DNA from 4 places in the Pseudoalteromonas sp. SG43-4 genome. Region 3 is predicted to be linked to each of the others. Evidence: predicted binding sites of a transcription regulator. Region 3 holds the regulator's gene; each other region holds the start of a gene.
What was found. Region 3 encodes ArgR, which controls arginine synthesis, uptake and breakdown. Its sites were predicted from a motif close to ANTGAATANNTATTCANT; they were not measured.

Region 1 (5,122 bases), on a different contig from region 3:
GGGATCTCAAGTAAAACCTCATTAAGCTTATCGGCTGCGCCTTGCTCTTTAAGTTGGTTTTCCATGTTTGTAAGCATGCCACCAGGTACTTGAGCTAATAAAATGCGCCCATCAACCCCTTTTAAGCTACCTTCAAATGCCGCATATTTTTTACGTACATCTCTAAAGTAAGCAGCAATTTCTTCTAGGTGGTTTAAATCAAGCCCAGTATCACGCTCAGTCCCTTCAACTATCGATACAATAGTTTCAGTTGCAGAATGTCCATAAGTCATACTCATTGATGAAATAGCGGTATCGAGCATATCAATACCAGCATCAATTGCTTTTTGGTAAGTAGCAGTACTTAAACCTGTTGTAGCGTGGCACTGCATAGCAATTGGAATAGATACAGTTTCTTTAAGTGCTTTAATTAGTTTTTCAGCATCGTACGGCTTTAATAAACCCGCCATATCTTTAATACAAATTGAGTGACAACCCATATCTTCAAGCTGCTTTGCAAGAGTTAGCCACATATCAAGTGTATGAACTGGGCTAACTGTGTACGAAATAGTACCTTGAGCGTGAGCGCCTACTTTTACAGCCGCTTTAATAGCTGTTTCTAGATTGCGAACATCGTTCATTGCATCAAATATACGAAATACGTCAACGCCATTTTTATGTGCACGTTCTACAAATTTTTCAACTACGTCATCAGCGTAATGGCGGTAACCTAATAAGTTTTGACCGCGTAATAGCATTTGCTGTTTAGTATTAGGCATCGCTTTTTTTAGTGCACGAATACGCTCCCAAGGATCTTCGCCTAAATAACGAATACACGAGTCAAATGTAGCACCGCCCCACGATTCAATAGACCAATAACCCGCATCGTCTAATTTGCTAGCAATCGGTAGCATATCGTCTAGGCGCATACGCGTTGCTAATAATGATTGGTGAGCATCGCGTAATACCAATTCTGTTAATTTTAATTTAGCCATGTGTGTGCCCCTTATTTATTATTTGATTTGTACTGAGCAATGGCAGCACTAATAGCAGCGATGTGCTCATTAGGCACACCTTGAGATTTAAAAGATGGTGATTTAACTGGTGTCGCCACGTCAGGTTCGCTAAAGCGCGTCACCAAATTAGACATAAGCGTTACTGCACCAATTAATATCGACAGAAATACAAACACCCCAACCATGCCAGTAAGCATTAAGTTACCAGCCGTTGTGAGTAGAGCACCTATATCCATTTTTCTCCCCTTGAAACCCATATCGAAAATAAAAAATCGATTTAATTAAATATTTATTCACTGGATAATAACAAAACTAATCGCTTTGTCTACATCTTGTAAATTGGTAAAACCAATTAAACAATAAACAACATAACACTCAATTAATTTACATGCTATAACTCAGCAATCACGCGCTCTACAATACATACAAGAAATAACGACTATAGCTAATAGTTATATGGAAGTTGTTAATTAACTATCAAGCTAAGTAAAAATAAACACTAATTCTTAATATAAAATGCAAAGCCACACACCAATTGCTAATTGGTCTTACCAAAATAAGTTTATTTAGTGAACATTTAGCAGTTATTTGCAACAGTGTGAATAACTTACATAACAAAGCGTAAAAGTTACTAACCAACTAATAACTAGAACAACAGCGAAAAACCATAACCAATTGATATTTATACCAAATAAACTTTGGCATATAACTGGCATTAGTTATTATGAGCAAATTTGATAACCAAGGAGAAAACAATGTTACGCTGGACAATTACATTTTTAGTTATTGCTTTAATCGCTGCAGTGTTAGGTTTTGGTGGCATCGCAGGTGCCGCAGCTGGTATAGCAAAAATTATATTTTTTATCTTTTTAGTACTTTTAGTGATTTCATTAGTTTCAGGTGCACTACGTGGTAAATCACCCAGGTAGATAAAGCATTCAACTAACAAACACTAAAATTTAATTAATACTTACAAGGAATTACACTATGAAATCTACAACTTTAAAAGCAGCACTAATCGCAGTATTTGCAGGTTTTTTCATGATGGGTTGTGAAGACAACCATGCAGAAGATGCTGGCGAACGTATCGACGAAGCAGTAACTGATGTGCAAAACTCTGTTGAAGATGCATGTGAAAATGTTAAAGAAGGCGTGAACGCTGAAGAAACTAACTGTTAATTCTTCTTGTACCGCTAAAAAAACGGCTTTCGAGCCGTTTTTTTGTGCCAGTAATAAAATCACTGACTATAAAGCTGCTCATTTAGCAGTTAGCTTGTTAAAATAAAAAAAACGATATTTAAAGCAAGGCAAAATGGCATTCACAACCACCTACACATTAGATAAACCCTACTTTTACGAGTGTTTTGATGAGTCACTCCCTTATAGTAAGCGTGCAAAACCTAAATACTTTTTACTTGTGTTGTTAGTTGCGCTTGGTCTATTTGGCATTTATGTTTTAGACGATCATTACTTAGGATCGTTTATGATCATGTTAGCGGTACTCGAGTGCGTCGCTTTTTACTATCGCAGACCATGGTGGGTAACCAGACAAATGCTCAGCAGAGCATCAGGCTCTGAGGTAACACTTACCTTTGATGAAGAAGGTATTAAATCTGCTAATCATTACAAAAGCTATCAATTAGAATGGCAAAATATAAGCGAAGTAATAGACACCCAACAAGGTATTATTATTAAAAACAAAAGCGGCATGCAGTACATATCAAAACAAATACTTAGTCCTGAAACACTCGCTTTTATAAACAAAAAAGCCACTCAGTGAGTGGCTTTTAGTCTAGTTGAGTTAATTACTCAACTACGTATACGTGTTGATTAAGCATTGCCCGGATTAGGGTTCGACTTTTCAGCTTGTATGCGCATGTAAATCTCTTCACGATGCACTGATACGTCTTTTGGTGCATTAACACCGATTCGAACTTGATTTCCTTTAACACCTAGAACAGTAACTGTTACTTCGTCACCAATCATTAGGGTTTCACCTACTCTACGAGTTAGTATTAGCATTCTCTTGCTCCCATGTTCCAATAAAAATTATAAGATTCCGCTTAAACATACTAATGAAAATTAGACTGAAAAGTAAGTAAAAACTCGCAATCTATCCATTTTCTGTTAAAAATGCCTTGTGTAATGCACGAACAGCCAACTCTAAGTACTTTTCATCTATTAAAACTGAAATTTTAATCTCTGAAGTCGAGACTAAAACCACATTAATATTTTCCTGCGCTAATGCATCAAAAAATAAACTAGCGACACCAGAATGTGATTTCATACCCATGCCAACAGCAGAAACTTTAGCTACTGCTTGCAATCCGCTTATATTTTGAGCACTGAGCTGAGCTTGATCTTCACTCAATAATTCAAGTGCTTGCAGATAATCATTCGAGTGCACAGTAAAAGCATAGTCTATTTTTTCAAAGTTATGATTAACTTGATTAATCATATCTATTTCGATGCCATTTTCGGCAAAAAGTTTCAATATTTTTGAAAGATATTGCGTGCCCGTTGGCACACCTTGTACCTTAATTAAACATTCGTCACGATTAAACGCAATCCCCGATACAACCTTGCTTGGCATATCGTTCTCCTCAAAACTTATTAATGTACCTTCATCGGGATTAAAGCTCGAAAGCACCCTAAGTGGCACATTATGTTTTCCTGCGGCTTCTACTGAGCGAATATGCAAAACTTTCGCCCCTAAACTTGCCAGTTCTAGCATTTCGGCAAAGGTAACTTGGCTCATTCTGCGCGCGTTAGGTTCAACACGAGGATCTGTAGTATATACGCCGTCAACGTCTGTATAGATCTGGCATTCGTCAGCTTTTATAGCCGCAGCTATTTCCACAGCCGATGTATCGGTGCCGCCGCGCCCAAGCGTTGTAATGTTGCCCTCAACATCACGCCCCTGAAACCCAGCAATAATAGCAATACGATTATGCTCAAGCTCATGCTTTAAACGCGTAGCAGCAACCTCTGCAATACGAGCTTTACCAAACATGTTATCGGTTAAAATATTGACTTGATCGGCTAATAGGCTCACAGCAGAGTGGCCACGTTTTATAATAGCCATAGCAAGTAGTGATACAGAAACCTGCTCTCCGGTGCTAATAAGTACATCTAGTTCACGGCTACTCGGGCGAGTATCGATTTGTTTGGCGAGATTAATTAAGCGGTTGGTTTCTCCCGACATAGCCGAGAGCACCACAACCACTTGGTGTCCTTGTTGTCTGGTTTTTACAACAAGGTCGGCGACCGCTTCAATTCTCTCTATCGAGCCGACCGAAGTGCCACCGAATTTTTGAACAATAAGCGCCACTAAGGCTTAAGTACGCTCAGTTAACCAAGCTGTAACGCTATCTAGTGCAGCAGCAAGGTTTTGTGGCTCACTACCACCAGCTTGTGCCATATCTGGACGACCGCCACCTTTACCACCTACTTGGCCTGCCATGTGGTTAACTAACTCACCGGCTTTTACTTTGCCTGTTAAGTCTTTAGTTACACCAGCAATTAGGCTTACTTTGTCGCCACTGGCAACACCCAGTGCAATAACACCTGAGCCAATTTTGTTTTTAAGGTCATCAACCATACCGCGAAGCGCTTTAGATTCAGTACCTTCAACATTTGCTACAAGTAGCTTAATGCCGTTAATTTCAACAATCGAATCAAGTAAAGATGCACCCGCTGCACTTGCTAACTTATCGTTAAGTTGCGCAATTTGCTTTTCAAGACCTTTAGACTTTTCAAGTAACGCGGTTACTTTTTCAAGTACCGATGCGCTATCGCCTTTAACTAAAGCAGCTACATCATGTAATTGTTGCTCTTGCTCGCTAACATAAGCAACTGCATCAGCACCAGTTACCGCTTCAATACGGCGAACGCCTGCTGCAATACCGCTTTCAGATACTATTTTGAATAAACCAATATCGCCTGCGCGCTCAACGTGAGTACCACCACAAAGCTCAATAGAGTAGTCGCCAATAGTAACTACGCGTACTTCGTCATCGTACTTTTCGCCAAACAACGCCATAGCACCTTTCGCTTTAGCATCATCAATAGCCATAAGCTCAGTATTGAGTGCAAAGTTACGACGAATTTCGTCATTAACTACACGC
Region 2 (5,122 bases), on a different contig from region 3:
CGAAATTATGGGGTTGTTACACAATGAACTTGCTATCGAAGGTGTGCAGTTTCATCCCGAAGCTATTTTAACTGCTCAAGGCTTAGAACTGCTTGATAACTTTTTAACTCGCTTCTAATGTTATAATACACATAGCATTTTATACTTTATTAATGGATGTCATGACTGAACTTGAAGCGCAACAGCGTACTGCCAAAATATTAAGCCAACGGGCTCATGACTTATTGCTTGGGCACAGCTTTGCGCATCAGCAAATTGGTTTCATTCATACATTAGATATAGATTACGGCGAACCGATGAAGCAACGTACTTTGCTTCAGGTTGAAGTGGCCGCACAGCATAAACGCCAGCAAAGCAGTACTGCACATCATAAGTATCGCGCTCAAGCGAGTGAGCAACTACACAAAACAATTGAAACAGCTATATATAAGCAGCTCGAAGATATAGATGGCGTAATTCATAGCACCATAGGCATTGAAGATGGCATTGCCAATATACTCGATATATTAGCTGTAAAGTCGGCATCGGTAGGGCGCTTAGAGCCATTGGTAAATGATATAGGCTGGTTGGGTAGGGAGTTAGTCACGCTCGTTAACTTACCCTACTATCGTAATCAGCGTAGTAAAAACACGTCTGTAAAAGTAGATAAACCATCGCTTGCTCTTCGCTATATTGGTCTTGATAACTTACAGCTAGTTATACCTACATTTGCTACGCGTCATTGGATGCCACATAGCACCGAGCCATTTTCATTATTAAAACGCCGGCTACGCGACAGCGCGATGGCAAACGCGATTGCTGCGCAAAAAATTGCACAAATTAATAATGTGAACGACGTTCATGCATTTACCCTAGGTATGCTTTTAGATGTAGGGCGAATTGCATTAGTGCGCTTGTACTTAAAAACGTTTGAGCAAATATGGCAACGTAAAGTACAGCTAGCCCGAAATGAAAACCAAAAAGATTTACACACTGCTTTATTAGAGCTTCAGCCCGACCCGCTATTTTTAACTACTCTACTTAGCAATAAATCGATAGAAGTAAGCGCTAAGGTAATAGACAAAATGGCTTTTAAATATTTACCGTTTAAAGGGGTAATGCAGCAGCTAGTAAATGGGGTAGATAAGGGCGATACATTACTGCCATTAACAGAAGTAATGCTAAAGGCACGGTGCTATTCTCAATATCTTAATTTAAAAGAACATCAACTTATTGAGCCTGATGAAGCTCTAAGCTGGTTTTCGCACTTTAAGTTCACTAAAACGGAACTAAAAACCCTCCAATCGAGTAATTTTACCAATTTAGCTATTCAAATTGACTAAAAATCTGAATTTTTTGTTAATTTTTTTGCGACTAACCATTCATTCTCATCTTATTGTTATATTACATATTTGCCGATTAAAGCGTGTGCGCCTCTGTACTCATGCGGTTAGTTGCCTAAAAATAAGCATAAATAGCTATGCAAATAGTTATTCACTATCTATGAAATAATATCTTTAGCCCTTTATTTTCAAGGGATACATGAAAGTTTTTAACGAGACAGATATAAGTAATTCTGAAATAATGTGCGTCTGAAAATTGAACCACAAAGCAATTTTGCGCAATTATCAGGTTACTGATCTTGCCTATAAAGTTGGTTACAAATATTAACCAAACACCTATTTTGATGTTTTGTGTTGCTCACAATTAAGAGGAAATAAAATGACAGTCAATCGCGAATTATTTGATCACGTAATGGTTCCTAACTACGCACCTTCAAGCGTAATTCCTGTTCGAGGCGAAGGCTCTCGCGTATGGGATCAACAAGGTCGAGAGTTTATCGACTTTGCTGGTGGTATTGCAGTTAACTGTCTTGGCCATTGCCACCCTGCATTAGTAGGCGCATTAAAAGAGCAAGGCGAAAAAATCTGGCATCTATCTAACGTAATGACCAATGAGCCGGCACTTCGCCTAGCTAAAAAAATGGTTGATGCGACATTTGCTGAAAAAGTTTACTTTGCCAACTCTGGCGCAGAAGCAAACGAAGCCGCGCTTAAATTAGCGCGTCGTTTTGCACTTGATAAGTTTGGCGCAGAAAAATCACAAATCATCGCGTTCAACAAAGGTTTCCACGGTCGTACATTCTTTACCGTAACTGTTGGCGGCCAAGCTGCATATTCAGATGGTTTTGGTCCTAAGCCTGGCGACATTGTACATTGTGATTACAATGACCTTGCTGCATTTGAAGCACTTATCAGCGATAAAACATGTGCCGTAATGATGGAACCTCTACAAGGTGAAGGCGGTATTGTTTCACCAACTGATGAGTTTGCTCAAGGCGTTCGCGATTTATGTACTAAACATAACGCATTGCTTATTTTTGATGAAGTTCAAACAGGTGTTGGTCGTACTGGCGATTTATATGCATACCAAGGCTTAAACGTAGTACCTGATATTTTAACTTCGGCTAAAGCACTTGGCGGCGGTTTTCCTATTGGCGCTATGATCACAACAACTGAAATTGCACAGCACCTTAAAGTAGGCACACATGGTTCTACTTATGGCGGTAACCCGCTTGCCTGTGCTGTTGCAGAAGCGGCATTTGATACAGTAAATACCCCAGACGTACTGGCTGGCGTAAAAGAAAAAGCAGCATTATTTAATGAACTACTTAGCGCGGTTAACGAAAAATACAACGTATTTAGCGAAATCCGTGGCCAAGGTTTATTAATTGGTGCAGTAGTGAACGAGCAATACAAAGGTCGTGCAAAAGAGTTTTTAGTGGCAGGTACTGAGCAAGGCCTTATGTCACTAGTTGCCGGTGCAGACGTAATACGTTTCACTCCATCTTTAGTAATTCCTGAAGCGGACATTCGCGAAGGTATGGCACGCTTTGAAAAAGCAGTAGCAAGCGTAGTAAACGCATAAGCGACTTAAGCCAACCAATTAAGGGCAAGCACCGCTTGCCCTGCAATTCCTATTTACCGTTATTTATAAGGGAGCAAGCGGACTCATGATGATCCTTCGCCCAATCCAGCAAAATGATTACTCAGCATTACTGAAAATTGCCCACGAATCTGGGCATGGTTTTACGTCTTTGCCATTAAACGAAGAACTATTGCAAAAGAAAATAGACCATTCTGTAAGTTCATTTGCTAAGCAAACGTCACAACCCGGTGACGAAGGCTACCTGTTTGTTCTTGAAGATAGCGAAACCGGTGATGTTGTAGGTACGTCTGCAATTGAAGCTGCTGTAGGGCTTGATGATGCATTTTATCATTATCACTTAAGTAAAGTGATTCACTCTTCGCGCACATTAAACGTATACAAAGCGGTTGATATTTTAACGCTATGTAACGACTACACAGGCGCTACAGAGCTTTGCACATTATTTTTAAAAGATGGCTATCGTAAAAATTGTAACGGTAAGCTACTTTCAAAAGCGCGCTTTATGTTTATAAAGCAGCATCAAGAGCGTTTTGCACAAACAGTGATTGCAGAAATGCGCGGTGTGTCTGACGAAAACGGCAGTAGCCCTTTTTGGCAGTGGCTTGAAGAGCACTTTTTCTCAATGGATTTTCCAACAGCCGACTACCTAACAGGTATTGGCCAAAAGGTTTTCATTGCTGAACTAATGCCTAAATACCCAATTTATGTAAATTTGCTAAGTAAAGATGCGCAAGCCGTAATAGGTAAAGTACACGACAACACACGCCCAGCAATCGAGTTATTAAAAAGCGAAGGCTTTACGTTTAATGGCTATGTAGACATTTTTGACGGCGGCCCAACGGTTGAAGCAAAAGTAGATAACATTGCGACGATTCGTAATGCAAATAACTTTAACGTTGAAATTGGCGAAATGACTGGCGACACCATGGTGTTACTAGCTAACGAAAAGCTTGAAGATTTTAGAGCAACCGTTGCACCAATGACATTTGACGAGCGCGCAAAAAGCCTTATTTTATCGCAAGAAGTAGCAGATGCATTGCATTTGCAAACTGGCGATATTGTTAGTGCAACCACGATTTAATTTAGGAGAAAGTATATGACTCATCCTGCACAATTTATTAATGGTCAATGGTCACAAGGCCAAGGCACAGAATTTAATTCAGTAAATCCTGCAAATAACGACGTTATTTGGCAGGCATCATCAGCAACTGCGGCGCAAGTAGACACCGCAGTAAATGCAGCGCGCGAAGCGTTTTATGCATGGGCTGATAAAAGCTTTACTGAGCGTTTAGAAATAATTAAAGCATTCGCAGCGCAATTAAAAGAAAACAGCGAAGAGCTCGCTATTACTATCGCACAAGAAACAGGTAAGCCACTGTGGGAAACTCGCACAGAAGCGGGTGCTATGGTTGGTAAAATTGCCATTTCTGAAAAAGCATTTTTAGAGCGCACTGGCGACGTAGAAAACGCAATGCCACTTGGCCGTGCAATGATCCGTCATAAGCCACATGGGGTTGTAGCCGTATTTGGTCCGTATAACTTTCCGGGTCACTTACCTAATGGCCACATTGTGCCAGCGCTTTTAGCAGGTAACACGGTTGTATTTAAACCGTCTGAACTGACTCCTAAAGTTGCCGAGCTTACGCTTAAACTGTGGGAAAAAGCAGGCTTACCAGCCGGTGTAATCAACCTCGTTCAAGGTGAAGTAGAAACGGGTAAAGCCCTTGCTGCTCACAAAGGGATTGATGGCTTGTTCTTTACGGGTTCTTCGCGTACTGGTCATATTTTACATGAACAGTTTGCGGGTCAACCGGGTAAAATTTTAGCGCTAGAAATGGGTGGTAATAATCCACTTATTATTACTGACGTTGAAGACACTAAAGCGGTTGTTCACGATATTATTCAATCAGCGTTTATCTCAAGCGGCCAGCGTTGTACATGTGCACGTAAACTGTTTTTACCTAAAGGTAGCAAAGGCGATGTAATTTTAGAGCGCCTTATCACTGCAACTAAAGCGATTAAAGTAGGTAACTACGATGATGCAGACCAGCCATTTATGGGCTCTATGATCTCATCAGCGGCAGCAGCGGGCATGGTTAAAGCGCAAAACGAGCTTGTTGAGCTTGGCGCTCAAGTATTAGTAGAGCTTGAGCACACAGCTAATACTGGCTTTGTAACACCAGGTATTATTGAG
Region 3 (5,122 bases):
TTGTTACACATTCAAAAGAAGAGGCATTTGCCTTTTCAGATACACTGGCCATTATGCATCGCGGTAAAATTGAGCAACAAGGCACGCCTGAGCAGCTTTTTGCAGCTCCATGTTCAAAGGAGGTTGCAGAGTTTCTGGGTCAGGGCATATACTTAAGCGCAGAAGTATTAACCGCAACTGAATATAAAACACCATTTGGTTTAGTCGAATCTTATGTTGAGAGTAAGCATAATGTAAGTGCAGGGCTTATATATGTGCGCCCTCATCAAATAGAATTAGTGGCAGATAACCAAAGTGACAAATTCAGCAAGCGAGCTACAATCATAAGTCGTCGCTTTATTGGTTCGGCGTATGTTTATTCGCTTGTTATTGATGAACAAGAAATTGAAGTTGCTGCACAATATGGCCAGTCATTTGAAAATAATGATCAGGTTATAATAAAAATAAAACCTCACACGGTGAATTTTTTCGAATCGTAATTAATTTGTTATTCGCTGTGTTTTTATCTGTAAAACTAAGGAATAACAATGGCGCAAGCGCAATCAGGGATTTGTGCTGAAGCAAACTTACACGGTTTGCACTTATTTTTTAATGTGTTTGATGGTCAAGACGAATCACTTCGCGCAAAGTTAAAACAAGTAAGCGCTATAGAAGAAGAGTTTAGCGATCAATTTTCAGAATCAATGCTCTCTTGTATGGTTGCTATTGGTGCGCAATACTGGCCGCATATCCTCCCTGAATACATTCCAAGCGAATTACAGAGCTTTCCCAATATAACCCATAGCGATCACCAAATGAGCGTACAACCGTGTGATTTATTTGTACAAATTCGCTCTGACCGTGAAGATGTTAACCATTTATTTGCGCTGCAAATTTTAAAATTATTTGCCCCCGATGTAGAGCTGGTGGAGCAAATTCGGAATTTTCGCTTTTTAGATGGTCGTGATTTTAACGGTTTTATTTATGGTGGCGACACCGCACATGGAAGAAAAAAGCGCGCTACGGCTTTAATCAGCAACCCTGGTAGCTTTGAAGATCAGGGGAGTTATATTCATGTTCAGCGTTATAAACATGATTTAACTATGTGGCAGCATTTATCATTGAGTGAGCAAGAGCAAATAATGGGACGTACGCGTCTTGATAACACGCTAATTACCCCAGCGATCGAAACCAGCCATGCTTCGCGAAGTGAGCTAAAAGACGAAGAGGGACAACCGCTACTATTAAATCAAAGCATGCCTTATGGCGACGTGTATGAGCAGGGAATGTTATCAATTACATGCGCTTGTACGGGCACCGCATTTGAAAAAGTACTTAATAGTCGTTTAGGGGAAGGGGATTGCTACGACCACTGGCTTGATTTTACTCAAGCCGATATGGGCTCTGCTTTCTTTGCACCTTCAATAGGGTTTTTAAAACAAATTTAATTTGCTATTAAACCGTATCAAATAAAATGCGAACACGTTCAAGTGTTACATCTATTTCAGATATTTTAGCAGGAGCGATAAAAATAGTGTCATCGCCGGCAATAGTTCCTAGTACGCCATCTGCTTTACCTAATGAATCTAATAAACGTGCAATAAGCTGAGCAGCACCTGGGCTGGTACGAATGATGATCATCATTTCGTTGTGCATAATGTCGATTACTAATTGGCGTAATGGGCTTTTAGCCGTAGGTACACCCATTTCAGCAGGTAAGCAGTAAACCATTTCTTGTTTGGCATTACGTGTGCGTACAGCGCCAAATTTACTTAACATGCGTGATACTTTACTTTGGCTTATATTGTCAAAACCTTGATCTTTTAACGCATCAACTATTTCGCCTTGAGAGCCAAAATTTTCTTCTTTTAATAGTGATTTAAATGCTTTTACCAGTGCTTCTTGTTTATCTTGTGGTTGCATAGTCTTTATTCGTTTTTGTTATTTATGCCGCAAATTCTACACAAAAATGAATAATTATGCAGCAGTTGTTTAGTTAACTTGCCAGTTTGATGCGTTAAATCACATAAGTTTACGACTATGGTCGAAAATATACTTGAAATAGACAGGATAAATTTGTTTTTAGTCGCTAATTTCATTATCTTAAGAGCCACAAATGTTTCCTACCTCAAATTACGGAGAATTCCAATGAAAGTTGCTGTATTAGGTGCTGCAGGCGGTATCGGCCAAGCGTTGTCTTTATTATTAAAAACAGGCTTACCAGCTGGCTCTGAATTATCACTTTATGATGTTGCACCAGTAGTACCAGGTGTTGCGGTTGACCTTTCTCACATCCCAACAGATGTTAAAGTTGCAGGCTTTGGCGCAGACGATTTAAATAAAGCGCTTGAAGGCTCTGACATCGTTCTTATCCCAGCGGGTATGCCGCGTAAACCAGGTATGGATCGTGCTGATTTATTCAATGTAAATGCTGGCATCATCAAAACGTTAGCAGAAGGCATTGTTGCCAGCTGTCCTAAAGCGTTAGTAGGTATTATTACTAACCCAGTAAATGGCACAGTTCCAATTGTTGCTGAAGTATTCAAAAAAGCAGGTACTTACGACGCTAAACGCGTATTCGGTATTACTACGCTTGACGTTATTCGTTCAGAAGCATTTGTTGCTGAACTCAAAGGCGTAGACGTAGCAACAGTAAAAGTACCAGTAATTGGTGGTCACTCAGGCACAACTATTCTGCCTCTACTTTCTCAAGTTGAAGGTGTTTCTTTCACTGATGAAGAAGTTGCTGCACTTACTCCACGTATCCAAAATGCGGGTACTGAAGTTGTAAATGCTAAAGCAGGCGGTGGTTCAGCTACGCTATCTATGGGTGCTGCTGCAGCTCGTTTTTGTATGTCTTTAGTTAAAGGCCTACAAGGTGAAGAAGTTGTAGATTACGCTTACGTTGCTGTTGAAAATGGCGATGCAGAGTACTTTGCACATCCAGTACGTTTAGGTAAAAACGGCGTAGAAGAAATTCTTTCTTACGGCGAACTAAGCGCATTTGAAACAAAAGCAAAAAATGACATGCTTGAAACTCTGAAAAAAGACATCAAAGAAGGTGTTGATTTCATGGCGTAATAGCCAGTTTGAGCGATACCAATTGCATTAAATAAATGAGCAGTTATTACGATGGATAAATAGCTCGTTAGCAAGGCAAATATTACGATGTATAGTTGTTCTATATAAATAATATTTAACGCAGCTAATGAGTTATTTAGCCCGAAAGAATGCTTAATGTTTTGATAAAATTGGTATATAAAAAAGCCTGCATTTGCAGGCTTTTTTATTGCTCAGAATTAATGTCACACTGTGTAACTAGTTAAAACTAGTGGTCGCGGTCAACCGCAATACGGGCAAGGCTTATAAGTGCTTGCTTATAGTCAGACTCAGCTAAAAAGTCTAAACAGGCAATGGCTTTTTCGGCCTCAAGCTCTGCTTTTTGCATTGTAAACTCAAGCGCATTAGTTTGTTTTAGTGCAGTTAAAATTTCTTCTAAATGCTCCATACCATTACTGTGCTCTATTGCATCACGAATGAGCTGTGTTTGCTGCTCGCTACCATGTTGCATAGCATAAATAAGCGGAAGGGTTGGTTTGCCTTCAGCTAAATCATCGCCAATGTTTTTACCTAGCTGCTCAGCATCTGCATTGTAATCGAGTACGTCATCTACTAGTTGAAACGCAGTACCTAAATGCATACCGTATAGGTTTAGTGCATCAAGTGTCGCTTGGTCTTGCTCTGTGATAATGGCAGCAAGGCCTGTAGCTGCTTCAAATAATTTAGCCGTTTTAGAGTAAATAACCTGCATATAGCTGGCTTCAGTCGTATCTGGGTCATTGCAGTTCATCAGCTGCAATACTTCACCTTCAGCAATAATGTTTGTTGCATCGGCAAGTACTTGCATAATCTGCATTTTTCCAAGGCCAACCATAAGCTGAAATGAGCGAGTGTAAATAAAGTCACCAACCAATACGCTAGCAGCATTACCAAATTCAGCATTTGCTGTAGGCGTGCCACGTCGTAAGTTTGATTCATCTACAACATCATCATGCAATAGCGTTGCTGTATGGATAAACTCAACAATTGTTGCAAGTGTTATGTGATCTTTACCCTGATAACCGAGCGCTTTGGCTGCTAAAATAGCCAGCATTGGACGAACGCGTTTGCCGCCACTGCTAACTATATATAAACCAAGCTGATTAACTAACGCCACATCTGAGCGCATTTGCGCATGTATAAGTTGATTGACGTCATTCATATCGCTTTCGATTAACGCCTGGATAGCTTTTATATCCATTGATCTCCGAGCCAATTTTTATGTGTGAACGGCGCAGATTGTACAACAAAAAATGCACTAGCTCGATATTTTGTGACGATTGATTGAAAAAACACTATTAAAGTACTTAATTTAGACTGAATTAGCCAAGATAACTGATTAATTGATAATCAATATAGAGTTTATGGTGTGCTTAGATATTGAGCTGTGAGGGTCATATTTGAGTACATTAATTTATTTCGGCTAAGAGTTAAAAAGCGCTTGGCAAAAGGGCCAATTAATATAAAATGGGGTAAATATTGAATTGCTCTCAAAGCAGCTACTTTTTATTCATTTTAATTACAAAATAGGCTTGCTAGTTATTTCGCGTTAGCGTAAACTTCGCGCCCTATCGAAGAATATTTTAGTTGCGCCGATTTGAGGGTGCACAGACGGAGTTAATTATGTACGCGGTTTTCCAAAGTGGTGGTAAACAGCATCGTGTGACTGAAGGTCAAACGATTCGTCTTGAAAAATTAGACGTTGAAACTGGTGCGGCAGTAGAATTTGATTCAGTACTTTTAGTTGCTGATGGTGAGAAAATCGAGATCGGTGTACCGTTCGTAAACGGTGGCAAGATAACAGCTGAGGTTGTTTCACATGGTCGCGGTGAGAAGATTAAGGTTGTTAAATTTAGACGCCGTAAGCATTCTCGTAAGCAAATGGGCCATCGTCAATGGTTCACTGAAGTTAAAATCACTAGCATTAGCGCTTAATTAGAGGTACTTAGAAATGGCACATAAAAAAGCAGCTGGTAGTACTCGTAACGGTCGCGATTCAGAAAGCAAACGCCTTGGTGTTAAGCGTTTTGGTGGCGAATCAGTT
Region 4 (5,122 bases), on a different contig from region 3:
TGCTATTTTGTATTTTTTAGCATCATTGAGTGTGTTTAACTTTATACCTCTGGATTTTAGACCATAAATGGCAGAGTCAAAGCTTTCCAGTTCGCCTACCCAGTTAAACTTACTTTCTCTATTAGGTAATCGAACAATCGAAAATATACAGGTGTTTTTATCGCGTAGCGCTGCATTGTAGGATATGGCCCAACTATGCGCCAACATAGTGTAGTTTATACCTGTACCTTCTAGCGCTTTATGAACTTTTTCGACAGAGCGGCCAACGAGTTTGTTATCTTCATTAATATACTGAAAGTCCGGAAATACTTCCGTTACTATTGTAATTTCAGCTGCATCAACTTTAATACAGCTAATGAACAATAAAAAGATCAACAATTTCATCTAGCGAGGCCTCAACTAACTCATTATATGTATTTAATAAATATAGCTGAGGCTTTATGAACTGCTAGTTTTTAGTCATGTGATGCACACTTATACGCTGATAGTGCTAGTATTTATAGCTTCTACAGCTTACTTGTTCATTGCACTAATTAAAAAGGCTGAAATTTTAGCGCCTTCTCTAAGTGTCGTTTCTGAGCTTGATTGGCCAACTAAAGAGCTGTCGGTAAATGGCGCTATCTCCATCATATCTGCACCCGTAATAGGAAACTCATCCGCAATGGCTGATAAAATATCAAGCGCATGCTGAGGCGTTAAACCGTGATGCTCTGGTGTACCTGTGGCAGATGCAAATTCAGCATCAAGCGCATCAATATCAAAGCTTACGTATATTTCATCAACGTTATCGGCTTTTAACTGTGCAATAGCGTCGGCAGCAACCGCTGCTGCGCCGCGTTCAATGATTTCATGTGCCCAGTGCTGTTTAACACCAAAAGTATTTTCCCAATGCGCTTTAGGCTTGCCACTTGAGCGTATACCAAATTGTATTAAATGATGCGGCGCCGGTAAAAACTCTAATATATGTGTACACCACGAGCCAAAACATAAATCAATACCTAAGCGCTCCACAAGTAAATCGGTATGCGCGTCAAAGTGAATAATAGCCGTGCGCTTACCTTGCTCACGTTTTGCTTTTAAGTACGCTTTAGTAAGTGGGTAACTGATTGAGTGATCGCCACCAATACCAAATAATCCTTTATCTTTAAACGTTGCGTAAAAACTGTCGCACACATCTTCAGTGATTGATAACGGGCTTACGTAATAGTCGTTATCTTCATCACCATATAAGGCTTTTTGGCAATTAGAAATGGTTGCATCATTTAGGTATTTGTCATGAAGTAAATGTGGGATCACACGTACATCACCCAAATCAAAAGAATGACACTGCGGTTGCTGATCAATTAATGCTGAGCGTACAAACAGTGGCCCCCAGTTTGCGCCGCGTAATATCCCACCGCCACAGTCTGAACTAATACCTAACATAACGGCTTTATGTGGTGAGTTTGGTAATTCGTTTAAAGACTCGCGCCACAAATTATCAACGTTTTCAGTTTGTCCGTAAAGTTTATTACGCAGCGCGGCTTTGCGCTCTTTTGCAGTATTTACTGTGTATACGCCATCGCCCGGTGCGCACAAACAGTGCTCAACTTTGTTTTTAAATGCTTCAAATTGTGTGCTCATAATAAACTCCTTCGGTTTTTATTCTGTACGTAGCTAATTACTTTTGATTAGTTATGCAAAATCACTAAAAATGCCTAAACTTCAAATAAATGCCACTTTGCTAAATAAGTCAGTGCTTAATATAAGTAAACACGTTAGTTTTTACGTCTTCACTACAAGATTAAATCATTGAATTTATTTGATATTAATGAAAATTTGTAATCATTCATTTAATCGTAGTTACGCGCTTGAGTGATACTTATTATGTCTGCTTGAACATGTCAACAGCGCAACAAGGCTACGTATATAAGTACTTGAGTGAATATTCATAGTTGGTGAATAAATCAAATTAGCCCTTAAAATTATTAAGGCTTTATTGGAAGAGTTAAGATAAAACGGACAATCGTCCTGTACTTGATAAACGTTTCTAGCAATCATGCTAGATTGACAACAAATTATTATAAAAGGCTTAGCTATGGAAAAGGTATTTCACTTAGGACTATGTATTAACGATCTTAAAGGTGCAAAACTTGCGATTGTACCGGGCGATCCAGATCGTGCAGCACGTATTTCACAATTCCTAGACAACCCAACCTGCCTTGCTCAAACTCGCGAGTTTCATGTTTATTTAGGTCAATTAAACGGCCACTCTGTGGTTGTATGTTCTACAGGTATTGGTGGTCCATCTACGTCGATTGCAGTAGAAGAATTAGCACAACTTGGCGTGCGTAAATTTTTACGTATTGGTACAACCGGTGCAATTCAGCCACACATTAACGAAGGCGAAATTTTAATTAGCCAAGCGTCTGTACGTTTAGACGGTGCAAGCCAACATTTTGCACCACTTAGCTACCCTGCTGTATCTGACTTTTATGCAACACAAGCTATGGTACAAGCATGTAAAAACCTAAATATCGATTTTCATATTGGTATTACTGCATCAAGCGATACATTCTACCCAGGGCAAGAGCGTTACGATACGCACTCTGGTTACGTTCCTAAATCACTACAAGGTAGCTGCGAAGAGTGGCAAAAATTGGGCGTGATGAACTACGAAATGGAATCGGCAACATTATTTACTATGTGTGCAGCCCTTGGATTACAAGCAGCATGTGTAGCAGGCGTACTTGTTAATCGTACTCGCCAAGAAATACCAAATGTAGACCACGGTGAAATTGAGCGTAAATCTGTAGCAGTAGTATTAGAAGCAGCTAAAGTATTACTTGATTAATACAGGTTATAGCAGTCAGTGAGTGAGTTAATTCGATAGAATGGCTCGCTTTAATAAAGCACAGCTCCGGCTGTGCTTTATTGTATGCAAGCCACTATTTAAGTGGTGCGCTAATTACTTTAAGTGCTGGTAAATGCGTAAAACTGGCAAGTACAGCTTTTGCCACTTGCGACTGGTTTTCACGACCCGCTGTTTCGAGCAATGTTATTCCCTTCACCGTACTTTCGTTAAAGCTAAGCCCAGCTAAAAAGAACTGACTTAGTGCACTTTGTAGTGGCGATAAACTTGGACTGTAAGCTGCATTTTCGGCGTAACTTCCGTAAAAATCACCATCACTAAATGTACTTATTTTTACGGCGCTAAAGTTTTGGCTGTAAGGCACGTACGCATTAAGTGCAAAACGCGCAAGGGTTTCATCAAGGCCATCAAAGCTAAAATTACCTTGCTGTGGTTTTGGGTTAAACAAGCTAAATTCGTTACCTAAATCGGTAGGTCCAAATGAATGCGGCAGTAATTCAGCAAGTTTAAATTGCCGATCAGGAAGTAAAATATCAAACTCTTTCGCATCAGCGAGTTCGTTCATAAACTGGCGACAATACCCACAAGGCGCATCGCTAATCGCAATTTTAACTATTTTTTTAGCGCCGTTTAACCATGCGTTATTTATAGCCGATTGCTCTGCATGAACCACTAAACTCAATGCTTGATGATCAAACTCTACATTCGCACCAAAGTAAAAGTTTACCTCACCCTTTTTATCAAGCGCTTTAACAATTGCGCCTACATGAAAATCTGACACTGGCGCAACGGCATACTCAGAAGCTAAAGGCACTAAACCTTGTAGTAATACATCATCAGACACATTGAGTTGCGCGCATAACGCTTTAATATTATTAGAATTTAATATGCCACGTTGTGATTTTAATTGACTACGTAATGACGCTGTTTGCGCTACGCTTAATGTGAAGTGCGAATTTGTAAGTGCTGTATCTTGCTGTACAGTAAAAGTTGCTGAAGCCATAATATTTTTTAATTATTCAATGGCTAAGTAGTTTAAAAGGTTAGGGTGTTAAATACCAGCCTATTTAACGCAAAAAAAGGGAGCACATCGCGTGCTCCCTTTTAATACTAATAGGTATACCTAACAAAATAAAGTGTTAGCCGGTATTACGCATACCTGCAGCTATACCTGTCATCGTGATCATTAACGCATTATCAATGTCACCTTCGTTTCGTTTTTCCTCTGAGCGAGCACGGCGTAAAAGCTCAACCTGTAATAGGTTAAGTGGATCGGTGTACGGATTACGTAAACTAATCGACTCCTTAATCCAAGGTTGTTCGGCGAGTAGGCTTTTTTGTGGGCTAAGTGATTGCACCAAGCTAATCGCTTCTTGAAGCTCTTTACGAAGTGTTACACCCAATGGTTTGTACATATCTTCCACCAGCGCATTATCGTAATGCTCACTCAACCAGCAATCGGCTTTACTAAATACCATTTCTAGCATTTCTAGGCGCGATCTAAAGAACGGCCACTGTAGGCTCATTTCGTTGAGTGTTTCTGCGCCGTACTTATTAAGCGCAGCTTTTAAGCCAGTTAACGCACCTAACCATGCAGGAAGCATTAAACGGTTTTGGCTCCACGCAAAAATCCATGGAATAGCACGCAGGCTTTCAACGCCACCATTAGGATTACGTTTTGCAGGACGCGAGCCAAGCGGCAACTTAGACAACTCAAGCTCAGGCGTTGCCATTCTAAAGTAAGGTACAAAGTTTTCATCGTGGCGAACTACATTACGGTAATGTTCACACGACTCCTCACTTATTAGCTTCATTACTTCGCGCCACTGCGGTTTTGGTTCCGGCGGCGGTAATAAGTTACTTTGTAGTACTGCACCTGCGTAAATATTTAAGCTTTGCAGTGCTACATCAGGTAAACCAAATTTAAAGCGGATCATCTCGCCTTGCTCGGTTACACGTAAACCACCTTTTAACGAACCTGGCGGTTGTGAATGCAGCGCTTGTGCAGCAGGTGCGCCACCACGCCCTACTGTGCCACCACGTCCGTGGAATAAAATAAGTTCAATACCACGCTCATCAGCAAGCTGCACTAGTTTATCCATTGCTTCGTACTGTGCCCAACCTGCTGCCATCATGCCGGCATCTTTAGCAGAATCAGAGTAACCAATCATTACATTTTGGGTGTTTTTAATGTGCCCGCGATACCAAACATTATCAAGTAATGTAGTAATTACATCACTGCCTGCGTTTAAATCGTCGAGTGTTTCAAAC

Region 1: the regulator ArgR is predicted to act here: its motif matches at 1,276-1,293, upstream of H5160_RS09355 (OadG family protein).
Region 2: the regulator ArgR is predicted to act here: its motif matches at 1,449-1,466, upstream of H5160_RS13725 (aspartate aminotransferase family protein).
Region 4: the regulator ArgR is predicted to act here: its motif matches at 1,666-1,683, upstream of H5160_RS11545 (arginase family protein).

Annotation. Positions count from the first base shown of each region.
Region 1 covers NZ_JACJFB010000007.1:189,552-194,673, forward strand. The annotation lists gene oadA (sodium-extruding oxaloacetate decarboxylase subunit alpha) at 1-974, opposite strand, end outside; gene H5160_RS09355 (OadG family protein) at 986-1,231, opposite strand; gene H5160_RS09360 (DUF1328 domain-containing protein) at 1,751-1,924, shown strand; gene H5160_RS09365 (hypothetical protein) at 1,983-2,174, shown strand; gene H5160_RS09370 (YcxB family protein) at 2,308-2,775, shown strand; gene csrA (carbon storage regulator CsrA) at 2,826-3,017, opposite strand; gene H5160_RS09380 (aspartate kinase) at 3,109-4,326, opposite strand; gene alaS (alanine--tRNA ligase) at 4,333-5,122, opposite strand, start outside.
Region 2 covers NZ_JACJFB010000013.1:100,901-106,022, forward strand. The annotation lists gene H5160_RS13715 (aminodeoxychorismate/anthranilate synthase component II) at 1-118, shown strand, start outside; gene H5160_RS13720 (HDOD domain-containing protein) at 162-1,322, shown strand; gene H5160_RS13725 (aspartate aminotransferase family protein) at 1,702-2,907, shown strand; gene astA (arginine N-succinyltransferase) at 2,993-4,009, shown strand; gene astD (succinylglutamate-semialdehyde dehydrogenase) at 4,025-5,122, shown strand, end outside.
Region 3 covers NZ_JACJFB010000004.1:170,098-175,219, forward strand. The annotation lists gene H5160_RS05890 (ABC transporter ATP-binding protein) at 1-479, shown strand, start outside; gene H5160_RS05895 (Dyp-type peroxidase) at 528-1,427, shown strand; gene argR (transcriptional regulator ArgR) at 1,435-1,902, opposite strand; gene mdh (malate dehydrogenase) at 2,128-3,060, shown strand; gene ispB (octaprenyl diphosphate synthase) at 3,308-4,279, opposite strand; gene rplU (50S ribosomal protein L21) at 4,702-5,013, shown strand; gene rpmA (50S ribosomal protein L27) at 5,030-5,122, shown strand, end outside.
Region 4 covers NZ_JACJFB010000010.1:76,182-81,303, reverse strand. The annotation lists gene H5160_RS11550 (transporter substrate-binding domain-containing protein) at 1-384, opposite strand, end outside; gene H5160_RS11545 (arginase family protein) at 514-1,623, opposite strand; gene udp (uridine phosphorylase) at 2,078-2,833, shown strand; gene cdd (cytidine deaminase) at 2,928-3,854, opposite strand; gene ppc (phosphoenolpyruvate carboxylase) at 3,991-5,122, opposite strand, start outside.